3 regions of the Virgibacillus sediminis genome follow, and region 3 is predicted to be linked to each of the others. Evidence: predicted binding sites of a transcription regulator. Region 3 holds the regulator's gene; each other region holds the start of a gene.
What was found. Region 3 encodes LexA, which represses DNA repair genes until DNA is damaged. Its sites were predicted from a motif close to CGAACATATGTTCG; they were not measured.
Positions count from the first base shown of each region.

Region 1: the regulator LexA is predicted to act here: its motif matches at 5,004-5,017, upstream of ACFODW_RS03235 (DNA polymerase IV).
Region 2: the regulator LexA is predicted to act here: its motif matches at 4,439-4,452, upstream of ACFODW_RS04760 (YolD-like family protein).

Region 1 covers NZ_JBHRRZ010000005.1:27,574-35,460, reverse strand. The annotation lists gene ACFODW_RS03260 (cation:proton antiporter) at 1-33, opposite strand, end outside; gene ACFODW_RS03255 (sodium/glutamate symporter) at 55-1,458, opposite strand; gene ACFODW_RS03250 (manganese catalase family protein) at 1,850-2,710, opposite strand; gene dacB (D-alanyl-D-alanine carboxypeptidase/D-alanyl-D-alanine endopeptidase) at 2,920-4,326, opposite strand; gene ACFODW_RS03240 (hypothetical protein) at 4,621-4,884, shown strand; gene ACFODW_RS03235 (DNA polymerase IV) at 5,037-6,290, shown strand; gene ACFODW_RS03230 (hypothetical protein) at 6,336-7,139, opposite strand; gene ACFODW_RS03225 (hypothetical protein) at 7,362-7,718, opposite strand; gene ACFODW_RS03220 (hypothetical protein) at 7,855-7,887, opposite strand, start outside.
Region 2 covers NZ_JBHRRZ010000008.1:118,533-126,419, forward strand. The annotation lists gene ACFODW_RS04740 (restriction endonuclease subunit S) at 1-451, opposite strand, end outside; gene ACFODW_RS04745 (toll/interleukin-1 receptor domain-containing protein) at 849-1,589, shown strand; gene ACFODW_RS04750 (TRAFs-binding domain-containing protein) at 2,265-3,626, shown strand; gene ACFODW_RS04755 (TIR domain-containing protein) at 3,651-4,073, opposite strand; gene ACFODW_RS04760 (YolD-like family protein) at 4,478-4,756, shown strand; gene ACFODW_RS04765 (hypothetical protein) at 4,935-5,354, shown strand; gene ACFODW_RS04770 (glucose 1-dehydrogenase) at 5,711-6,436, shown strand; gene ACFODW_RS04775 (DctP family TRAP transporter solute-binding subunit) at 7,267-7,887, shown strand, end outside.
Region 3 covers NZ_JBHRRZ010000001.1:144,007-151,893, reverse strand. The annotation lists gene ACFODW_RS00755 (cytochrome c biogenesis CcdA family protein) at 1-578, opposite strand, end outside; gene ACFODW_RS00750 (YneF family protein) at 766-993, opposite strand; gene sirA (sporulation inhibitor of replication protein SirA) at 1,039-1,509, opposite strand; gene tkt (transketolase) at 1,637-3,640, opposite strand; gene ACFODW_RS00735 (DUF896 domain-containing protein) at 3,747-3,980, opposite strand; gene ACFODW_RS00730 (YneB family resolvase-like protein) at 4,071-4,709, opposite strand; gene lexA (transcriptional repressor LexA) at 4,995-5,618, shown strand; tRNA gene ACFODW_RS00720 (tRNA-Gln) at 5,941-6,015, shown strand; gene ACFODW_RS00715 (H-type small acid-soluble spore protein) at 6,076-6,255, shown strand; gene ACFODW_RS00710 (protein-glutamine gamma-glutamyltransferase) at 6,408-7,250, shown strand; gene ACFODW_RS00705 (tetratricopeptide repeat protein) at 7,311-7,887, opposite strand, start outside.

The DNA.
Region 1 (7,887 bases), on a different contig from region 3:
TAGAAGCAATAACAATATATGATGAGAGGTCAACTGCAACGACTCCTTTTTTCTCTATTTCCTGCCAAAGTGGAGCAATCCCACGAGCAGTCCGATCAAGCACATAACCGCAGCAAAAATCAAGAATGTCATGGCACCCAGTTGATAGATCAGCGGTACGGACAATGCCGTGACCAAACCGCCGCCAAGGAACGGCTCGAATACCAATTGTTTATAGCCGAACCCTTCAAAAGCAGGCGACTTTGCTTCCGGATCGACTACACGCATTAGCAGTAACCCTGTTGCTGTAATCCCCATCGATTGGCCGAAATCGCCAATCCCGCGTTCAAACCAGTAAGTGGGAATAATGCGTGGTGCCAGAATTAGAAATCCGAATACATTCCAGGCAATACCCGCTGCTGCCAGCAACAGGAATGGTACAATATGTTGGCCGATCACATCGAGGGATACGGTAGCAATGGCAGTGAGTATCAGTAGATCCAGGGCAAACCCTTGGATCCGATTGATCATCGGACGGTCCAGCAATTTAGCATTGTCCACTTTATGGAAGAAAGCCTGTACCAAAATACCGCCGATCATGGCCAGCGGGAATAACGGGATATATGTCATAAAGTCGGAGCCTGTCCAGGCACCCCAAGTAACACTCTCCAGCCATATGAGAAATTGCAGGAGCAGATATCCCGTCAAAATAGCTAGCGCTACTACAGAAAAATGCAGGGAAAGCGGTTCGATCGATTCGGGACGGACCGTCATTTTTGCTGCCGGGTCCCTGTTTTCAAATTCCATAATGCCGGCCTTCCTTAGGGTGGAAAAATCCCGTACATCCTTGATGACATTTGTTTTATCCCGTCGGACACCCCAGTTGACGAGGATGATTCCCACAATCACTCCGGATAGAATACCGACAGTGGCTAACCCGATAGCCAAGTCATAAGCATCTGCAAAGCCCATCTCCTCAAAGGTGGACTGCAGCCCGGCCGCGGTGCCGTGTCCTCCCTCGAACCCTATTTCAATGAGCGCTCCCGCCATTGGTGGCAATCCGAATACAGGGGATAACACCAACACGGTAAGAAGAATACCGATGACATACTGCCCCCAGCCCAATGTCCAGCCAAAGGCCAGCTGCGGCCCCCCGACATTCCATATTTTTGAAAGACTCGGTAGTGTAGCCCCTAAAAATAAGGTGGCGAACACGACATTGATCAGCAGGCCTGGGATTTCTTCCCATACCTGCACCACTTCCGGGGAAAGAATTCCAGTGGCCCAGAATGACTCTTCGCCTACCGGAAGCATGCTGCCGAGTACTTGAGGCCCTAAAAGCAATGCTAGAAATCCGCCAATCACAGATGATGGCAGGAATAAATTCTGCAGCCATTTCACCCTAATACGTATCCATTTACCAATAAGAAGAAATACTCCTAAGTATAATAAAGCAAAACCTATTTGCTCAGGGGACAAGGCTGAACCCTCCTTTTTTATGATATTGATAGATTTATTCCCCTGATTATTTCCCTTGAAACTGGAAAGGGTAAAATTATCCTTCTGACTAAACCATGCCCTGAGCCACTTGTCGGCCACACAGCTGATGCTATAAAGATACGAGGTTGGGACAAAATTGTTTAATCAAAAGAAAAACCGAACTAGCTAGAAATCTAGTGAAATGGCGCTGCGGAAATTTACTTCGCTTTTCCACGGGCGGCTGCTGAGCCTCCGAGTGCTATCGCACTTCGGGGTCTCACCTAGGCCTCTCCTCCCGTTGGAGTCTACGTATATTTCCTTCGCTAATTCAGTTCATTGTTCAACTTTTGAGTAAAGCAATTTAATTTTGTTCCAACCTCGGTAGACATGTTTATTTCATATCCGGGTCCGGCAAATCGTCCGACTTTCTCATTGCCCAAGGAGGTGTATCAAATATATACGGAGGGGCAGGCTTCAAATGTGGTACTTCTCCATATGCCACCGGCTTATCGACGTAATTAAACACACCGCACCCATCCATGCTCGGACCGTGCGCCCATCTTCCCTCTGCGCTTTCATGCCCTTTTGAATAGTTGAATAACGTATAGGCTACTTCCTGTTTTTCCAGTTCCCTCGGAAATGTGCTAGGTACTACAATGTTTTCCTTCTCTTCCAGCTCCCTTATTGCAGCATACCACTGATTCTGATGCATAGTATCACGAGCCAGCAGCCAGGATAGCATATCTTTCACACCACGGTCGTTGGTCATCTCATAAAGTCTCGCTACTTGAAGGCGGCCCTGTGATTCCGCATTCAAGTTCGCCCGGAAATCGGCGAGAAGATTTCCGCTTGCAATAATGTAATCGGCCGTCCAGCGGTTGCCTACACTGTCTGATGGCATGGCCCCCAACCCAGAAACAATTTTATGCTGTGGATTTTCCCCTGAAAGGATAGCCGCTACCACCGGATTTTTGGCTGCATCCTCAAACTCTACATCTAGTGCACCATCCAAAAGTCTGGCAATCATTGTTGCGAGCATCTCTATATGTGCCATCTCTTCCGCACCAGTATCCATCAAAAGATCACGGTATTTACCATCGCCTCTTGTGTTCCAGCCCTGGAAAAGATACTGCATTGCTACAGATATTTCACCAAACTGGCCGCCCAATATCTCCTGCAGCTTCTTTGCATAAATCGGATCGGGACGTTCCGGTTTGGCATGGTATTGTAACTCTTTCACATGGTAGAACAATTTGCTCACTTCCTTTTTTTGGTTAAAACGGGTAAATACCTACCCCTATATATTAGGTATTCATCCCGGTCTTTCCGTGTGAAAGGTTTATTCCAAGCGGCTACCAAAACAAAGGTGATAAATACGGGTTCTCTGTTCATGAAAGAGCGCTTTCCCACTTCATTAAAAAAACGCATCACCCTTTTGAGTGATGCGTCTGCCGATTTTCTTCAGTCTAAAATATTCAGCGAAGTCGAGTCCGCCTGCTGATCCCATCTGGACTTTGTCATTATATCCAGGAGGTCATCCTCTATCGATTTCCCTTCCTCTTCATCCAGCAAATTATTAATCATGATGGAAAAGATGACTCTTTCCCCAGCTGGATCATCCATATAGCCGGACAATGTGCTGACACCGTGGATGGTTCCCGTTTTGGCCTGAACGGAAAGACCCTTCATTCTATCCCTCAACGTTCCACCGATTCTTCGTTCCTCATGCCCGGCAATCGGCAAGGAATGGAAAAATGCGGGAAACCACTCCTCTTTCTGTACTTCATACAGCAGCTGGGTGATCTCATTGGCAGGAATCAGATTGAAATGGGAAAGGCCGGAACCATCACGTATAGATATCGTACTCTGTTTGACCCCCAGTTTCGGCAGTTCGGACTTGAGCACCTCCAGCCCTCTCTCCCAGCTGCCTTCTCCATAGGCTATTTTCCCCATTTCTTTTACCATGATCTCCCCATGGCCATTATTGCTAAATTTCATGAATGGCACCAGCAGCTCTGCAAGTGGGATAGAACGATCGGTATATAATACAGTCATATCCTCCGGCGCTTTTCCTATGTTCAAATCACCGTGCCAGCTGATCCCCTGCTCCTTAAGCGCTTGGCTGAACAGATGCACCGCATAGCGGGTCGGATCCCAGACGGACATCCATTCTTTTTCCTTCTCCCCGCCAAGCGAAATGGTTCCTTGCACGACGATTGTGTTCTCGGCATGTTTCCGCTCCACTATCACCTCGGACTCTTCCTCCCCTGAAACAGTCCGCGCTTCATTGATCACTCTCACATAATCCGTTTCGGGAAAAATGCGGATTTCCGGCCTGTCGCCAACAGCCATGCCCGGCTCCACCTCCACGATGAGGGAACCGGCATCATAATCCTCATCAGGGGCCACCGTCAGTGCGGATACCTGTGCCCCATAATAATACTGCTCATCACTCCAATTGAGATCGGGGGAAAGGCGGACATCATCATGCCATGTATCATCACCTATCACATCTCCTTCAATCCGTTCCACTCCATTCTCCCTGAGCTTTTCCGCAAAACGACGGAGATCTGCCGGCATCAGAGTCGGATCTCCTTTTCCCCGTAAAAACAAATTCCCGGTTAAGGTTTTTCCCTCCACGCGGCCGTCTGTACCAAGATCTGTTGAAAAAGTGTAGCCAGCTCCAAGTACCGTAAGTGCCGCTGCTGAGGTCAGCAATTTCAAATTGGAGGCAGGGCGGAAACGTATATCCCCCATATGGGCAAACAGCTTCTCCCCTGTCTTCGCCGATCTGATGCTGACTCCCACCAGGGCACCTTTTAATCTTGGATCACTTTTCAGAAACTTCTTCAGTTGTTTCTCCACCATCTACCGCTCCCCTATTTTCCTTTTCTTCAGCATACCATTTATTTAGTGGAGAACCACGCAAAAAACACCTATTTTTCCTTATGTTTAAAATATACAGCCAATATATAGCTAGTCCATAAAAAGGGTTTTTTTAACGGCAGCAGGAATAGCTTGCAGATCATTAGAAGCCAAAATCAGGAAGAAACGCTTAGCCGCCGAACGGGGCGCATTTCCTATACATAGGACCGTAAAGTTATGGAAAATCTAAACAAAGAGCCTGTATCAGCTCAAACAAAAATCCGGAGGTGCGAGAAAATGGCAGAACAGAATCCACAACAAGAACTGTATGAAACAACACAGCAAATCCAACAAGCAATGGAACAGGCACAGACGAGTTCCGATCCAGCTCAGATTCAGGAAGCACAGCGCCTGCTGCAGCAGGCAGAACAGGGATTGCGTACAGCCCAGACCCAAATGGGAACACAGGTAGATAACAACCCTCAATTCCAGCAAGCACAGAAGCAGTTGCAGCAGGCACAACAACAGCTGCAGCAGAAATCCGGAAGAAATACACTGTAATAGCTGCAGGAAGCTTCATCAGAGGCTTCCTGTTTTTTAATACACATCCTTTCTCATTTGGAACATATGAGGCTTGCAATTTATTTCCATTGATTATGGACGGTTAAATAGATACAATAAGAACAAATGTTCTTGTTAGGTGGTGAAGATACATGGATTATTATTCATCCTACCCTCGTCATGATGTGCTGTGTATTGATATGCGTTCATTCTACGCAAGCGTGGAAGCGGTGAAACTGGGGCTCGATCCAATGAAGACAATGCTTGCTGTGGTGGGGGATCCGAACCGTTCGGGAAGCATTGTACTGGCCGCCTCGCCTGAATTAAAAAAAAGATACGGCATCAGCAATGTCAGCCGCTTTTTCGAACTTCCAGATGATCCGGACATCCATATCGTACCCGCACATATGGCAGATTATCTGCAGGTATCGGTGGAAATCACCAAACTGATCAACCAATACGTCCCTAAAGAGGCCATCCATCAATATTCCGTGGATGAAGTGTGGGTCACCGTGAATGGGATTGAAAGATTGTTTGGCAGCCGGTGGGAAGCTGCCCGCAAAATCAAGCAGGATATTATGGAAAGCTTCGGGATTACCGCCTCCATTGGGATAGGGGATAATAAATTCCTGGCAAAGATTGTCATGGATCTGCACGCCAAGAAGGAAGGCATTGCGGAATGCCGCTATGAGGATGTGGAGGAGAAGCTGTGGCCCTTCCCTGTCGAAGATATCTGGGGAATCGGCAGCAGGATGAAACGCAACCTCAACCGGATGGGCATCATCACCCTCGAACAGCTTGCCAGATTCGATCCCGACCGGCTGAAAAAGCGGTTCGGCATCATGGGAGAGCAGCTGTACTGGCATGCCTGGGGAATTGATCTGAGTCCTGTCTTTGGTGACTTCACCAGACAGGAGCAGAAAGGCTTCGGACATGGCATTTCCCTGTTAAGGGACTATTCCCCGGAGGAAACATCCGTCTGCATCCTCGACCTCTGTGAGGAGGTATGCCGCCGGGCCCGGACAGCCGGGAAATCCGGAAAAACCATCCACCTAGGCATCGGCTATTCCCAGGAAACGGGCGGCGGCTTTTCCCGCTCCAGATCGATTGACTTGCCCACCAATGTCACGATGGATGTCTATCATGTCTGCCAGCAATTGTTCTATGAATTCTATGATCGAAAAAGCAGCATCCGACGGGTTTACGTGACCCTTGATAACCTGTTCGACAAACAGGAAACCCAATTGGACCTGTTTGAGGACAGAACCAAGAAAAATGATATCGGCTATGTAATGGATGACATCCGTGATAGATATGGCTCCACCGCCATCCTGCGAGCCTCCAGCTATACGGATGCTGGGATCACTCTGGAACGGAGCGGGAAAATCGGTGGGCATTATGCTTGATAAAGAATAGCCTCACCTAGTATGAGGTGAGGCTTTTGGTATTGACTATCCATTTGCGTTGCCGGCTATTTCTGCTGCTGTCAGAGTACCGCCAAGGATAGTTACTGTTTGGTTTCCTGAAAGATCAGGAGCTTCAGCAACAAGCGTATAAGTTGTAGGTCCCTCGGTCGGCATCTCATCACAGCAAGTAAGGGTAGTAGTATGCCCCACACCTGCTTGAGTAGAGGTATCCGTGGTAGTACAGATTACTTCCCCATCATCGCGGACGATACTAAATTGAACGGTTTCATTCCCCGCGGAGGAAGTCCAGTTGGCAAAAGCAGTCAGCCATACTGTGTTATTAGGGTCATCAACATTTATAGTTACTGTTGCAAGATCTGCCTCTGGGTCTGTAGCAGTCAGAACAATTGGAGGGGTTGCATCCACTTCGGTACAGTCAAATTCAATAAATACCCCTGGGGCGCCTGGTTCGCCTGTTGGCCCTGTCGGACCGGTTGGCCCCGTTGGTCCTGTCGGGCCGGTTGGGCCACGCTTCCCTTTTGGGCCCCTATCTCCTTTCGGCCCTTTCTTACCTTTCGGTCCAGGCGGGCAAACACAGCAGCACTCCTTCTTTTTACAGTGTTTACAATGATGATCTTTCCAATGGTGGTCATGACAATCGCAATCATGGTGATGTTTCTTTTTATGGTGGTCATGACAATCACAATCATGATGGTGTTTCTTCTTATGGTGGTTATGACCGTCGCAATCATGGTGGTGCTTCTCTTTATGGGAGCCCGCTTTGGCATGTTCTTTGATTTCCTTCATTTCGTCCTGAATGATTCGTTTAAACTCATCTTTGAAAGACATTAAACATTCACCTCCTGTAATAGTTTCTATACATCATATGCCAGATTCTTAAATACGGATGGATAGATGCATAGACTTGCTAACATTTAGGCTAATATTCGCTGGAATACTATTTCTGGGCAGCACATTTTTTTCTGTGGTGAATATCTTTTAAAAAAGGGACTTAGTTTGAACTGAAAAGGAAGCAGCAGAGAATGCAACTCTCTGCTGCCCTCTAGATAACTAGGCACTGCCTAGTAGTTCCTCCAACAAGTCGATCAGTTCTTGAATGAGGTCGGAATCACCCCCTGCCAAGGACAAAGCCGCTATAATTGCAGCTAGACTGGCTGGAACAGAATCTTCATTATTAACAACGATATTATTCTCTGGGTTTCCGATATTCTCATAGCTGGTGAAGTCAAAGTCAGCCTGACGTTGTCTCTGATCTTGGTCCTGCTCCTGGTCTTGTTCCTGCAATTGGGCCTGGCGCTGGAGTTGAGCCAAAAGATTATCCAGTCTACCTTCCACACCTCTCACATCTCTTCTGTCTTTGTGGGAATCATCTTCATGATGTCTTCTATGCTTGTTACAGCATCCCATATCTGCACCCCCTTTCCTTTACTAGTACTATATGAAACCCTGTTGGACATGAAAGGGTTCCTGCCTTGTTTCAATTAAAATAATCAAAACGCCTCCTGCTTACAGCTTTAAATGTTTTTACATAGGACAGGACTAATTAGCTGTTGGTGACCGTAGTGGTACCACTCGT
Region 2 (7,887 bases), on a different contig from region 3:
GTTTCTCCATGCTTGGTAGTTTCATATCCAAAGATTTAAGAATGGCTGGCGTTAATTTTCGTACAGTGCTTCCTTGCATGGATATCGCCATTTGCTTTTTCATGGAGTATGATTCATTCAACGCATAACAGAGATAGCTATGATCCAATTGCTGGTGTTTAATAATTAGATTAGCAAAGTTTTGGTTAATGATTTTCCCTTGATTTACATCACTTACCAGGGTAGCTTTTGAACTTACAAAGCTGAAAACAACTTCTCCATATCTACTTAGATAGCTGTCTTTGTCACTGGAATTTCTATTAGAGATACTAGCTTTTGAATCGAGGAATAAGCCATCCAAATCATTCGTTAAATCTTCGTATGTATAAGCAACTAAAGTGGGGTCATATTTCTCGTTTCCTCTAGAAAGGTTTCTTCCTATTTTAACTGTTACAATATCTTCAAGTTTCATATCCCGCCCTCTTTAAAAATATTTTTAAAAAATTACTTAACCATATTAGCTATTTAATCATATCATTAGGAAGTATTAAGTCAACAATTCGTATGTAATTTTTACGAATTACATAAGTTGTTGGATAGCTATTATGTCCTATCAAGTACTTTATGAAAAAATATTAGAAGGACACTTGATTTGTTTTGGTGCATTAAAGGTTTAAAAGAATAATACTGAGGTGGAGCTATTATCGAAGAAAAGAAAGGTATAATGTTTATAAAGATACTTCAAGCAAAGAAGAATGCGGATAAAATGCGTCAGAAAAAAATGGGAAATTTTACATAAACTATCAAATTAATCAATAAATGATATGATTAGTTCTATAAAATTTAATTATTTAGGAGAGGTTGGTAAAATGGATTTTAAATATGATGTAACAGTCTCTTTTGCTGGTGAAGACAGGAATATAATCGAACCAATTGCTCTAGAATTGCATCGAAAAGGCGTTTCGATTTTCTATGACAAATTGGCACAATCAGACCTATGGGGAAAAGATCTGTATCAACATTTAGCAGAGGTATATAGCTCAAAAGCAAAATATTGCATAATTTTTGTATCCGCTCATTATCTAAAAAAAAGCTGGACAAAACACGAGCTAAAAAGTGCACAGTCTAGATCTTTTCAACAGGATCAAGAATATATATTGCCAATTAAATTAGATGACTCAGAAGTGCCAGGATTACCAATTACTTTAGGTTACTTAGACGCAAGACAAATGAACACAGAAGAATTACTAAAAATAATCTTAGATAAATTAGGATTTGAAAACAAGAAAAAAGATACTATTCTTTTTTGGAAAATTAGGAGCGTCATAAATGCAAATGATCCTATGGATTTATTATCACTTGGAAGAGATATAGATGTTGGACCTCCTAGTGACGAATATGACCCCGAAATAGAAGAAATTTATGATATTTTACCTTTAGCAAAATCACCAGAAGAATTATCTGATGGGATAATTAGGATTTTCGCAAAGTATTTCTCAGTTGAGGACGCTCTTAGATTTCGCAATTATAGCAAGTTATCAGAAGAGATTTGGGAACTTAAAGATGGTAATAGTCTTGGAGGACTATATAATTATGGAAAGGGAATCTAAGTATACGTTATTTTAATAATATAACGTATACAATTCGGTTCCTTACAATCATAAAGTATCATAACTAAAGAGTTATGATACTAAGAATAGTAGGTTTTTATAGAAATTGGGCGTTCGAGAATAAGAAGCAAGAGTAAGTAGGTAGCGATAAAAAGTAGACCTATTTAACCCAGCAGCATCTAATATTCCCTGAAGACTATACTCCTTACTGTCATACACTTTAAAGGCCAATTCCAGCTTGGAATGGCTTTTTTGGTCGACCGCCTATTCTTCCTGAAATAATCTCGCATTCAAAATGGAGCTAGCCATCAAAGATGGTAAGCGGAGTTTTCCCATAAGCGTTGTTGCCAATGAGCTCATTATTTGATAGATATGAGGTTAATCCATACTCCTTATAAGTTAAGTCTTTAATTAAATCAACAAAATGTCATGTTGTTAATTTTGTCGAGTGGATAGATGCAAACTTTGAAAGACTAGTTACATCCTGCGAAGATGTGAATTACACTATTACAAGACTTGATTTCGATATGATATGGAATTTGTGCAAAAGAGTTTTATTATTCCAATTGATATTGAAACAGTATTTTGTAAATTATGTTATATTTTTAATATAAGGGCATTATGGAATTTCAGGTAGTAGTAAGAAAACAATATTTGAAGAGAGGTTGTGAGGAAATGTCGTTGAAACCTCTGGTTTTTGTAGCAATGCCATTTGGTAAGAAAAGTGATGATCGCACTACAATCGATTTTAATGCCATATATGAAGACGCGATTAAACCAGCTATAAGAGAATTTGAACAAGATTTAGAAGTAATACGAGCGGATGAAGAAACAATAGGTGGATTTATACATGGGCCTATGTATGAGCGCCTATTGTTATCTGAAATTGTCATAGCTGATTTAACATTAGCAAATTCTAACGTTTTTTATGAGCTTGGGATCAGGCATACTGCTCGTCCAAAGTCTACTATATTGCTCTTCTCCAAAGATACTAGACTTCCTTTTGATGTTCTTCCATTGCGTGCAATCCCATATGAACTCACTACTAAGGGAGAATTAAGTGAAGAGGAATGTGAGCGGTTAAAAAAGGAAATTAAAAGTAGAATAGTTGAAGCATTGGCTGAAGGGAACCCTGATAGCCCACTATTCCAACTCATAAGTGATTTTCCAGGAGTAAAGATAAAGCACGATCAAGCAAACTCATTTAGAGAAAGATTATTTGAGATTGAGAGCCTACACGAGAAACTAGCTGACCTTCGCCATTCAAAAGAGTCAGACACCTTAGAAAGAATAAAAGATATAGAAAGTCAACTAGGCCATTTAGAATCCTCTTCATATGAATTATTATATGATCTTTTGATGTCTTATAGAAGTATTGAAAGCTGGGAAGATATGGTTCGTTTAATTGAACATTTTCCTCTTGAATTAAGAGAAAGTATTAAAGTTCAGGAACAACTTGCTTTGGCTTTAAATAGAAGAAATAAAAGTCAAGATCGAGATAGAGCAATTAGAATATTAAATTCAATATTAGAGAATTATGGAGATTCTTCTGAAACTCTAGGAATTTTAGGTAGAATTTATAAAGATAGGTATTTTGAAAAAAGTTCTACAGGAGACAACAGAGGAGCTAGGGGAGCACTAAAAGAAGCGATTAATTGTTATTATAAAGGATTTGAAGAAGATCCGCGCGATTATTACCCTGGTATTAATTTGTTAACCTTGTTGTTCATTCAAAATAGTGGAGATTCTAGAGAATGCTTTGATAAGTTAAAACCTCTAGTGAAATTTTCTTTAGAGAGACAAGGTGACTTAGAATCAACTAACTATTGGGTTATAGCTTCTTTATTAGAGTTCGCATCGTTATGTAAAAACTGGAACCTTGCAAATGAAGCAGCAGATAAGATGTTAAATACCCCATATGGAAATATGGAAATAAAAACGACATTAAATAATCTTAACTTTATTCTTAATGAATTAGAAGATAGAAATGAGGATACAACTCAATTGAAAGAAATAATAGATGATTTAAGCAAATAAAAAGGGGACCCCCTTTTTATTTGCTTAAAGTGAATGTCTTCTAATTGAACTAACTATAGAGCTTGTTGACCAACCTACTAACTCATCAGCTTTTTCTTGAATTTCCATAGGTGTCCTTTTTTGACCTCTTGGTTTAATCGCTACAATGGGTTTATTTTTATCTTCAGCTATTTCTATTTCCTTTAAGATCCACTTACTATGACTATAATACATTCCAGATATTATCAAGACGATATTTGTTCCGGATATTTGTTCCTCTAGTTCTTTTTCTAATTCTGCATCTGTCGCAGTATCCAAAGAATCATGTTCTGGGACACTATGATTACTCCATTTAAACCTTGGCGCTTTATCAAGCATTTCTTCTAACTTGTAATATGAGTCGTTGTGTCCCCAAGCATGACTAATAAAACACCTATAGTTCTTCAAAGCGGAATTTGTAGAGTACATATATAAAACCCCCCTATGCAAAGTGTAATATGAAAATAATTCCATATATTTAAGTGTAATACATTACAGAATATTTTAACAGAAATTATAGTCAGGCAAGTCTTTAAAATTCATAGAAGAGACTAATTTTTCTTGTTGCTCAAGTCTTTATCTAATAGTTGCATAGGGACGTAAATTCCAAAATTCCCCTTTTCAGAAACAAAACAGTCAATTTCTTAATTATTTTAGGATTCGCGTCAACTTATAGAGAGGGAGGACGAATAAAATGATTGAGGATATCAGCTAATAATTATAGCTCCTTAAGTTGTAGAGAGAAACTTTGTTAAATAATAACTTTGCACCATAACATTCTTAGTGATAACATAAGAACAAATGTTCTAATCACTTAGAAAGGTGGATGCATAATGGGCCAACTAAACGATCGTGGAACCAAAAAGTGGACTTCATTAATGATGCCGGAGCATATTCAGCTGTTAAATCAGATGTGGAAAGAGAAAGAATACAAAGAGAAACCCATTCTTGATGAGCAAAAGATGCAGGATATCAACGCTCAACTGCAGCTGGCGATACATAATAACTTGACAGTTAACATTAAAAATAATGCCAACCGTGACTATGAAACGATTGCAGGTAAACTGCTGAAAATTGATTCGTTGGATAAACAAATCCAGTTAAATGAATGAAGACCGAACCGTTATTCCCTTGGAGAGTAACTTTAGATATATCTATTGACTAGCGCCTCAATTGAAGGGTAAATTTTTGGATATAAGTGGTATTAGCAGCAGGAATACGTTTATTCCTGTCGAATATATATTTCTACTAGTACTATTTGCTTATAGAACGAGTAAGGAGAATAGCCACATGGAAACTGAATACATGAAAGAAGCCTATGGCTTGCTGTTTGAGATTGAAACCGGGCTGAGTCAATACATTGAACAAACAATGGAGGAAACCTATGGGATCGGCTGGCAGATACAGGCTCCTGTCACCATGAAATATAAACCCTATTCCAAACACTTCACTTCCTTTTATTACCACGAACTTATCTCCATGCTGCGAGCTTACCCCTGTTTTGATGAACTTCCTAAAGATGTTTACCTCCAGCTGCTAAGAACCATTCCCCTCAGAAATAAAATTGCTCATTGTAAGAGTATTAGTGATCCAGAAATGACACAATTACAAGATACTTACAAGTTGGCTATGGAATATATATGCTTTACGGGAGAAGTTACTGGTTATACCACGGGCAAGGAATCAACCGTTTCTTGTCTACACTATTGATGCTAGAGTATCGTAGCATTTTAGGGTTGAGTACAATTGTATTGAGGCTTTGAAATTACGTTTGATAATTTTTATGAAAAGTTTGATTAAACTTAAGCTGATAGCAGGATTTCATAAATTCAGCAATCGGGCCATATCTGGCTAACCTCATAATACGAACGGGGGCAGGTTAGTTTAAGTGAAATGTTTTAGCTTGTTCAACAATCGGGCGAGATCGTTGAAGGTTATTAGAGATGTGTAGCCACATAACCAAATAACTTGTATCCATCACGACTACATGTATATTATTATATATAAAGGTTAAAGTACAATAAACTAGTGATTAATAAAGAAATTTAACAATGGAGGAATAGATAGTGAGTAGGTTATCAGAGAAAGTAGTAATTATAACTGGAGCAGCAAGTGGTATGGGAGAAAGTTTCGCAAGATTGTTTGTAGAAGAAGGAGCAAAAGTTGTACTAACTGATATTAATGAAGAAAAGGGTCAAAAAGTAGCAGAGGAACTTGGAGAAAATGCACTTTTTGTTAAACACGATGTAGCTAATAAAGATGATTGGCAAGTAGTGGTTGACAAGACAGAGAATACATTTGGGCCGATTACTGGGCTTGTTAATAATGCCGGAATAGTGGGACCAAATGATATCCCGTTGGAAGATTTAAAAGATGAAGATTTTAATAATGTTATTGCCATTAATCAATACAGTGTTTTTAAGGGTATGCAAACTGTAGTAAAATCTATGAAAAAAGCTAATGGTGGGTCCATTGTAAATATTTCTTCGACTGCAGGTTTAGTTGGATCTGTAAATGTTACTCCATATGTTACAACAAAATTTGCAGTAACTGGCATGACTAAAGCCGCTGCACTTGAGTTTGCAGAATATAATATACGAGTTAATTCCGTACACCCTGGTGGAATTAAGACTAATATAGACGTATTCGATGCGGTTAAAAAAGCTACTCCATTAGGACGGATTGCGGAACCTGAAGAAGTTTCATATTTAATCTTATATTTAATTTCAGATGAATCAACATTCTCAACTGGCTCAGAATTTGTTGTAGACGGTGGATTTACAGCTCAATAATTTTAATAATATCTTCTCCCCCCCCATCATTCATTGAGGGGGGATTTTATTGTGGCCCACTGTTGCACAATCTAGGTAGTTCAAATCAAATCCACCATACGGTTACTTTTCCTTCCAACAAAAGCCGGTTATACGTGACCATCAGTCTATCAAGGCCTCTTTTACTATTACTATTTAGATATTGTATAGTGCAAAATAAAAGTAGTGAGAATTAGAAAAAAACCTTAGAACCCTGCAACTGTTATGAGTGAAGAAAAAAGGCTCGCCAGCCCAACCAAAAAAACCAAAAGTGCTTCTGAATATTGCTTTAACGTAGACCCAGTCGTGCCATCTTTTTGATTCACTTAGATAAAGTGTCCAAACAGGTCGTAGGCATATTTTTGTTCTTGGAGCCTCTGTGGTAATAATTTTATGCAATAAACGGTAGCTAGGAGTTTGCCTGGCATGGAAGCCTATCATTACCACCTCTCCTTGTAAAGACTGTTTCTATACTTTTGTAGCAGGTCAATAATACTGGATCTCTTAATGGCAGAGATGAGTCAACATGAGGTCCTAGGTGGATCAATTTTTGGCACAGATAGTCCATTTCAGTAGCAATATTCACTCAACAAAAACAGTTAATTTAACATTATCTCCCACCCTCTTGAATTTTTCCAATAGAATCTAACGAGAAGGATACAATTATTTTAATTTTTTAATATCAGTGTATAGACAAAAGTCTAAATATAATTTATATTAGTAGCATGATGGTTGGACCATCAAACATCCAAGCGAGGGGTAAGTATTAGGAGTTGCGCGGCTCAAAAATAATAATAAGGGGGAAGTTAGAAATGAAAAAGGTATTTACAGTTTTAATGGTAAGCTTGTTTTTGGTTGTAAGCGCTTGCTCTGATGGGGCGTCAGGCGGGTCTGATAATGTTGAATTGAGTGTTGCTCATATATTTCCTGATAGTCATCCAGGAGGTATCTTTTTAGAAAAGTTAGCTGAGGAGTTGGATAGTGCTACAAATGGGGAAGTTACTCTACAAGTTAATCATAATGCTGTGTTAGGTAGTGAAGCGGATCAGATGGAACAAATGCAGGCAGGGAACCTGGATATGGCTTTGTTTTATGCTACTTCTAATTTTCAAGCATTTGATCCTGCTTTGGCTGTTGAGGAACTACCTTTTATCTTTTCTGATGTTGCTCATGCAAGAAAGGCATATGAAGGAGAATATGGGGATAAAGTAAAAGAAATGGTAAAGGAATATGACTTTGAGATAATTTCCTACTGGGAAAATGGTTTTAGACATTTCACTAATAATACACGGCCGATTTTCGAACCTAGTGATATGGATGGTATTAGGTTTAGGAGTTCAGAAATACCATTAAGATTAGAAATGTTTGATTTATTAGGGGCTAATGCTGTTTCTATGGGGTTTGATGAATTATTTACTGGATTACAACAAGGG
Region 3 (7,887 bases):
CTCTTAAACCATCTCAGCTTACCGATAAATAGGGAAAGCAAAAAGAACGGAATAGAAAATCCTAACACATAGCTGACCATCATAATCATCCCGATATCAGGGTTAGTTGCTGCCAAAGATAATACAATTGCTAGGATCGGGCCCGTACATGGAGTCCATCCAAGTGAGAATGCGGTACCAACCAAGTAGGAACCGAAAAATCCGGCTGGACGGTTCTTGAATCTAATTTTCCTGTCTTTCATGAGAAATTCAAAATTCAATACTCCTACAATCACTAGACCAAAAAAGATAATTAAAACTGCTCCGATCTGCCTGATTATATCCTGATAAGTCATCAAAAATTCCGAAATAAAAGAGGTGGTAAACCCGATCATGATGAAAACGCTGGAAAAACCAAGCAAAAAGAATAAGGTATGCAGCATCGCTTTTTTATTGAGTTTTTTGTTCTCTTCCTGTATTTCGCTTACACTCATTCCAGTTATGTAAGATAAAAAGGCAGGAAAAAGCGGTAAAACACAGGGCGAAACAAATGACAGAAAGCCTGCCCCAAAAGCGAGAAAGACATTAATCTCTTCCATAGTAATCCTCCTAAAACATCGCTTTATTCATTTTATCAGAATTATAAGGGCAGAAAAGCAATCATTTTTGACAATACCCCAACATTCACACGGAAAGTGCAAAAATTAAAAATACCCCCAACTATTAGGATAGCAAGGAGTATGTTCGTATGCATATCATTATTAATGAATGATTAATAATTGCATATTACTTTCCGGACTGATTCTGGTTGTTCATCGCCCGCATCATCTGATTGATTTTCTTCTGGGAAGGCTTCTGTCCCATCTGCATCATTAGTGTGCGAAGCATCTGTTCATTAATTGGCGGGTTTTTCTTTAAATAATTCATCATATACTTTCGTGCAATGAAAAATCCAAGCGCAACACCGGCAATCAATGCCAAAATTGCTATTAATACGACCCAAATCGTGCTCATTTCAAGCTTTCCTCCTTCGTGTTGTCTCCTATACAGTATAGTAAATTAGGGATAAGAATACAACACTTGTCCACTGAGGGAAACATTAAGCTGCTGTATTGGTGATATCCACCCAAATTTTCTATGGTTGTTACCAACCACGAATAACTTGTTATCGAACTTCCGCAACAGCGGAAACAGCAGATCTTCTGCATCCTGTAGTGTCTTACAAACGAATTGTAATTGTTTCTCTTTTATCTGTAAAGAAATATATTTCTCATTTAGGTAGATTTCCACCATATTTCCCCTAATACTAATTTTCTCACTGCCGACAAAACCTAAGTCCCGGCATGTCTTCAGGTATGTAACTAAATTAGAAACGGAAAAACTGTTAGTTATATAATTAAATTGATCCTTTAAATCTGGACGGCGGTGATTACGCTGGTATTCATATATAAAACGATATAATAGATCACTTTTATGGAAATAATTATTCGCTATTTCTTCTTTTATCCAAAAGATAGAATACTCATACACTGCAATCATCTCCTTTTATCATCTATTATACGTATTCACCTCCAAAAAAATGTCACTTCCTATTGTAAAACCACACTAGTTTTGTCGAAAAAAAGATGGCCCCTTAAAGGAACCATCTTTTTGGTTATTACTTGATTACGGACTCTACATATTTAATTACATTTTCAACAGTGAAGCCGTACTCCTCCATAACCTTTTCGCCATTTGCGGAGGCGCCGAACCTGTCAATTCCTAGAACTTTTCCTTCATCACCTACATAACGCTCCCAGCCAAATGGAGATCCCATCTCAATGGCTACACGGCTCTTGACGGCCGGTGGAAGGACTTCATTACGGTATGCTTCATCCTGAGATTGGAACCGATCCCAAGACGGCATGCTGACTACATTGACATCAATGCCTTTTTCTTTCAATTCCTGTTGCGCACGGACAGCCAGCTGTACTTCGGAACCAGTGGCAAGAAGCAGTGCATCAGGTGTTTCTTTATCGGCTTTGCTTACAACATATGCGCCTTTCTTAACACCCTCATAAGCATTTTCTTTCGTACCTTCGAGTGTTGGAAGGTTCTGTCTTGTCAGCACTAGAGCAGTCGGCTGATCTTTGGATTCTAATGCCAGCCTCCATGCTGCCTGTGTCTCATTAGCATCTGCCGGACGGATCAAAGAAAGACCAGGCATTGCTCTCAGTGAGGACAGTTGTTCAATTGGTTCATGAGTAGGACCATCTTCACCGACAGCAATAGAATCATGGGTAAACACATAGGTTACTGGAGTCTGCATAATAGATGCCAAGCGAATGGACGGACGCAGATAATCACTGAAGACAAAGAATGTACCCGCAAATACCTTCAGTCCTCCATGTAATGCCATACCATTGAGGGCAGCCCCCATTGCGTGTTCACGTACACCGAACCAGATGTTTCTTCCAGCATAGTTTTTACGAGAGAAATCATCTTCTCCCTCAATCAGAGTTTTGTTTGAACCAGCTAAATCGGCACTTCCGCCAAAGAAGTTCGGAACGGACTTGGCAATAGCGTTCAGGACCTTACCTGAGGATGCACGAGTTGCCAGCGTGTCCTTCTCTGGTTCAAAAACAGGAAGTTCTTTATCCCAGTCAGCCGGAAGCTCTCCTGAAAGAACAAGTTCAAATTCCTCTGCAAGTTCAGGGTATTTTTCCTTGTATGTTTCCAATGTTTTATTCCAAGCTGCTTCAGCTTCTTCCCCCTGCTTTCCAATCTTCTCGTTGAAATCAGCATAGACATCTTCAGGTACATGGAATTCCTCATGTTCCCACTTATAGAATTCTTTAGTGAGCTTAACCTCATCGCCTCCAAGAGGAGCGCCATGGGATGCAGCTGAAGCTGATTTATTAGGGGAACCATAACCAATAACCGTTTTCACTTCAATCAGTGTCGGCTGATCTGTGTTCTTCTGTGCTTCTTTAATAGCATGACGAAGCTCGTCTACATCATTACCGTCCTCAACACGGAGCACTTGCCAGCCATACGCCTTGAACCGCTGCTCTGAATTATCCGAAAAAGAACGGTCCAAATCACCATCTAGAGAAATATCATTGGAATCATAGAGTGCAATGAGCTTTCCTAAGCCCAGGTGCCCTGCCAGAGAAGCAGCTTCATGGGAGATCCCCTCCATTAAGTCGCCATCACTGACAATTGCATAAGTATAGTGGTCCACTACATTAATATCTTCTTTATTGAATTTTGCACTTAAATGAGCTTCTGCCATAGCCATTCCTACGGACATAGCTATCCCCTGCCCAAGAGGTCCTGTTGTTGCTTCCACCCCATCTGTATGATGTACTTCAGGGTGACCTGGTGTTTTTGAATCCCACTGGCGGAATCCTTTCAGGTCTTCCATGGTTACATTATAGCCGGAAAGGTGCAAGAGGCTGTATAGGAGCATGGATCCATGTCCTGCGGATAATACAAAACGGTCTCTATTAAACCATTTGGAATTTTTAGGATTGTGGTTCATAAAATCCGTCCACAATGTGTATGCCATCGGAGCGGCACCCATTGGCAAACCTGGATGTCCGGAGTTTGCGTTTTCAATTGCGTCAATGGATAAGGTACGAATGGTATTGATTGATTGCTGTTCAATTCTGTCTGCCATTTAAAATCTCCTTTTCTCTTTCTGTCTGATTTGTTTGTCACATATACATTCTATAATGAAACTTTTCACATAACAAGTGAAAGTTCATTATTGATAATGAACAGTTTTAATGTTTTTTGTTTCTTTCCTGCAGGTCCCTTACTTTTTGAGGGGTTACATCGTTCCCTTCCGGATCCATCACTGTCATAGACTTAAATTGGTTTTTGAATGAATTCCGGACGTTTTTCAGGTATTCCTCCCGAAGCTTTTTCTGTTCCTTTTTTTCTTCTTCCGTTAAACCCTCTTTTTTGGATTTTCTGGAAAGCTCATTGATACGCCCTAATTTTTCCTCAGATAACATGTTTAAACCTCCTTGAGGCCCCTGCAGAACATAAAAAAAGCAGGGACATCCCGTCCTTGCTCTTCATATTATCGTTCCATATGTTCATAATCAAGTATTTTGATACTCCTGGTACCTGCGGTGGACAGTTGCTTTGGATACCGGATATCCCAGATTATTCAATGTCTTTGCAATTTCCTCAAAGGTCATTTTATTCCGCCTCAATCTTACTACTTCCTCGATGGGAAATGGGACTCTTTCCCTGCCGGGAGCCTTTCCTTGATTTGATAGATTATCCGCCGGGTTATACCCCTCTTTAACGGCCTTTTTCATGCCTCTCCTAATTTTCGCATTATGAATTTTCCGTTGGTACTCTTCCACTATTCCTACTATTTGAAGAACCATGGAGTCGGATTCGGACAGTTCCAGTTTCCCGTCATGGATGGCAGTATACACCGGTACTTCTAATTTTTGCAGCTGATGAAACAAGGCAATCTTTGTATTACCGCGCCCAAGCCTCGTCTCATCCTGTATCAACAGACAGTCAGCACTTCCTTCTCCAAAATAATCAAGCATCTCGAATATGCCCTCACGATCTATATCGTATCCGCTTCTTTGATCCTCTATGGAGGCAATCACTTCAAACCCGAATCTTACCGCCAGTTCATTGAGTTCCTGCCGCTGTCTCTCCAGTGATGTTTCTTGTTCACTTTTATTGGTACTAACTCTGCAATAGATGATAGCTCTCATGTGTCATAACCCCTTCTGTCGATCTCAGCTGGTTATCATAGCAAAATACAAAAACCCCAGCATCAAAATAAAAGCACCTATATAAAATACATCGGTCATTGTTATTTTACCAAACATACAGCATTCCCCCCACAAAATTTAAGAACCTTTGTTCGCATTTAAGTACATTCATATTAATACCGAACGTATGGTCCTGTCAACCGTTTTTTCGAACTAACGTTTGCATTACCTGGTACCAAATGGTAAACTATCACTAGTAAATTCTATGTGCGAGGTGTTTGATAGATGACTAAGCTTTCAAAAAGGCAGCAAATGATCCTTGATTATATAAAAGAACAAGTCAGTGAAAAAGGTTATCCCCCATCTGTTCGTGAGATTGCAGAAGCAGTGGGGCTTGCTTCTAGTTCGACGGTGCACGGCCACCTCTCCAGGTTGGAAAGCAAAGGCTTCATCAGGAGGGACCCGACAAAGCCGCGTGCGATAGAAGTAATGAATATGGAAGAAGACAACAATATCCCTAGAGAAGAAGTTACGTACGCGCCAGTAATTGGTAAGGTAACTGCCGGATTGCCGATAACTGCGGTAGAAAATATAGAAGAGTACATCCCCCTCCCCAATTCTAGCGCAGGAGCGGATGACAACCTTTTTATCCTTGTTATTGACGGGGAAAGTATGATAGAGGCGGGCATTCTTGATGGAGACAAGGTCATCGTTAAACAGCAAAACACTGCTCAAAACAGTGATATAGTAGTAGCAATGACAGAAGAAAACGAAGCTACAGTAAAACGCTTCTTCAAAGAGAAGGATCATATCCGTCTCCAGCCTGAAAATGCTACGATGGACCCTCTTATTTATGAAAATGTAACAATTCTTGGAAAAGTGATCGGTCTATATAGAAATATCCATTAAACTGGATAAAAGCTGCCATTGGCGGCTTTTATTTTTCAAAATTTTCAAGTCTCCATACATCGCAGCATGGCTTTATCCTCTTTTCTTAGATATTCAATCGACACAGTAATAGTCACAAATGATGAATATGTCCGCTTACGCTTATTTTTATACTGGTGTTCTCCGTCTGCAGCTTCAAAAGATATAAAAAAATGATCTTGGACGAATAGTATCTCTCTATTCGGATAAGATAATAAGGACATACAGGCGATACAAGATACAAGGGTTAAGATCTATCTTGAAAATAGACAATTTTTTCTTGTCATTTGCAATTCCATATCGTTGGTCTATAGCCAAGCGGTAAGGCATCGGGTTTTGATCCCGTGATTCGCTGGTTCGAATCCAGCTAGACCAGCCATTTTACTTTAAACATGATTTCAATATACAAGTATGACTGATAAGGAGGAGAACGAGATATATGGATAAGCAGCGGGCAAAGGAAATAAGGCAATCCGAAAACCTCATTAATGTAACGTTCCGTGGAAATCCGATATACATACAAAACATTGATGAGCAAAACGAAACAGCCAATGTCTATATGTTGGAGAATCCACAGGAGACCCACCGCGTATCGCTCGGAGAATTGCAGGAACAATAAGAAATACAGGGAAAGTAAGAACACCGCCGGTTATACAGCCGGACGGTGTTTTTGTTTTCTGCAATGAGTGGACTAGTTGATATACACATTAAACGACACCAAGAATACACTGGGTACAAATCCAACTTTACTAAAACAAGGATGTGGACGAAATGATTCAATTGCAAGGAATGGATGCTCCAGCAAGTGATACTTGGACCTCAGATGCTATTGAACGTACAATCTACAGACAAATGCAAGGCCATCCTATCATTTATTCTTATCAAACCATGAATGGATTGCGCTTTGAACTCCAATTGCGAAAAAACATTATAGAGAGTGCAAAAGCCATGAACAACAGTGACGCACAGTTTGAAACCTTTAGGAACTCCCGCTGCAATCCGGAATATTGGCACCGGACGAGTGTCGGCGGGTTTAGATTACGGCAGGATGTCAGACCTTCGGATGCAATTGAAGATATTTACAGAAACGGCTCTCTTTATGGATTTGAATGTGCAACAGCTATATTGATCATTTACTACCGTGCTGTTTTAGCTGCTATCGGGGAGAGATTATTTAATCAGCTGTTTCAGAACCTCTACTTATACAGCTGGCATTTCGACTCTGATCTTGGCATTCAGCGAATTAATACAAATTTTACGCTTCCCGGTGATGTGGTCTATTTTAATAATCCAGATTTTCATCCAGAAACGGATTGGTGGAGGGGAGAAAATGCCGTAGTGTTGGAGGACGGAACATTTTTCGGCCATGGAATAGGAATTAAGTCCGGAGAACAGATTATCCAATCCCTCAATCAACATAGAAGGCCCGGAAGCACTCGCTCAGCCTATATGATGCCGTTTGTTACCAGGCCATCCTTTAAGCATCTATCGCAATTTTCTATGCCGTCACGAGAATTTGTTGCTTATAAGCCACAATATAAAGTGGTACACCATAACCAAGCATCCATTTCGTTTAACGGCTATCTAATCTATTTGAATAATATGTATTATTAATAGGAAAAATGCACCCTGTCTGTTGCAAGGGGCAAGGTGCATTTTCCGCTCTTGATAGAGTTAAGGGTATTCATGAACAGGCTTTTCTACCATATTCATCCATCCAAATTGGCGCAGTTTTAATTCGAATAATGTAAGTGGATCTTGGTAATTCTCTGGATTCTTCCTCATATTGTTCAAAGCTGTTTCACCGTCTTCGATCTTATTATGGGTTTCTTTCAAGGCATTTTGCAGTTCTTTAGAAGGACCAGCGAAAAATAGATGGATATCCCGATCAAGCGATTTCCCAAATAACTCCAACTGCTGGATAAACATTTCTGTAACGGATTCAGCTGCTTGGCTGTAATCCCTTGTTTCGATATATTGTTTATATCTATTATAAAGGACGCCTTTATATTGAGGCAGTGAATCAAACAACCTCCCTGCCCCCTTCAACAGAAACTGGGAAGATCCTGGCTGGCTTATCAGATCATTATTTTCCAGCTTAATGCTTCCGCTTGTCATCCGATCAATATCCCGCCGCCAATCGTCCAATACCTGCATGTCACAATGAAGCTTCAACCTTTCTTCCCCAAACAGTTGGTTAAAGCTTTCCTTCATTTCATCTAGATAACTTTGGCTTTCTACTAATTGTTCT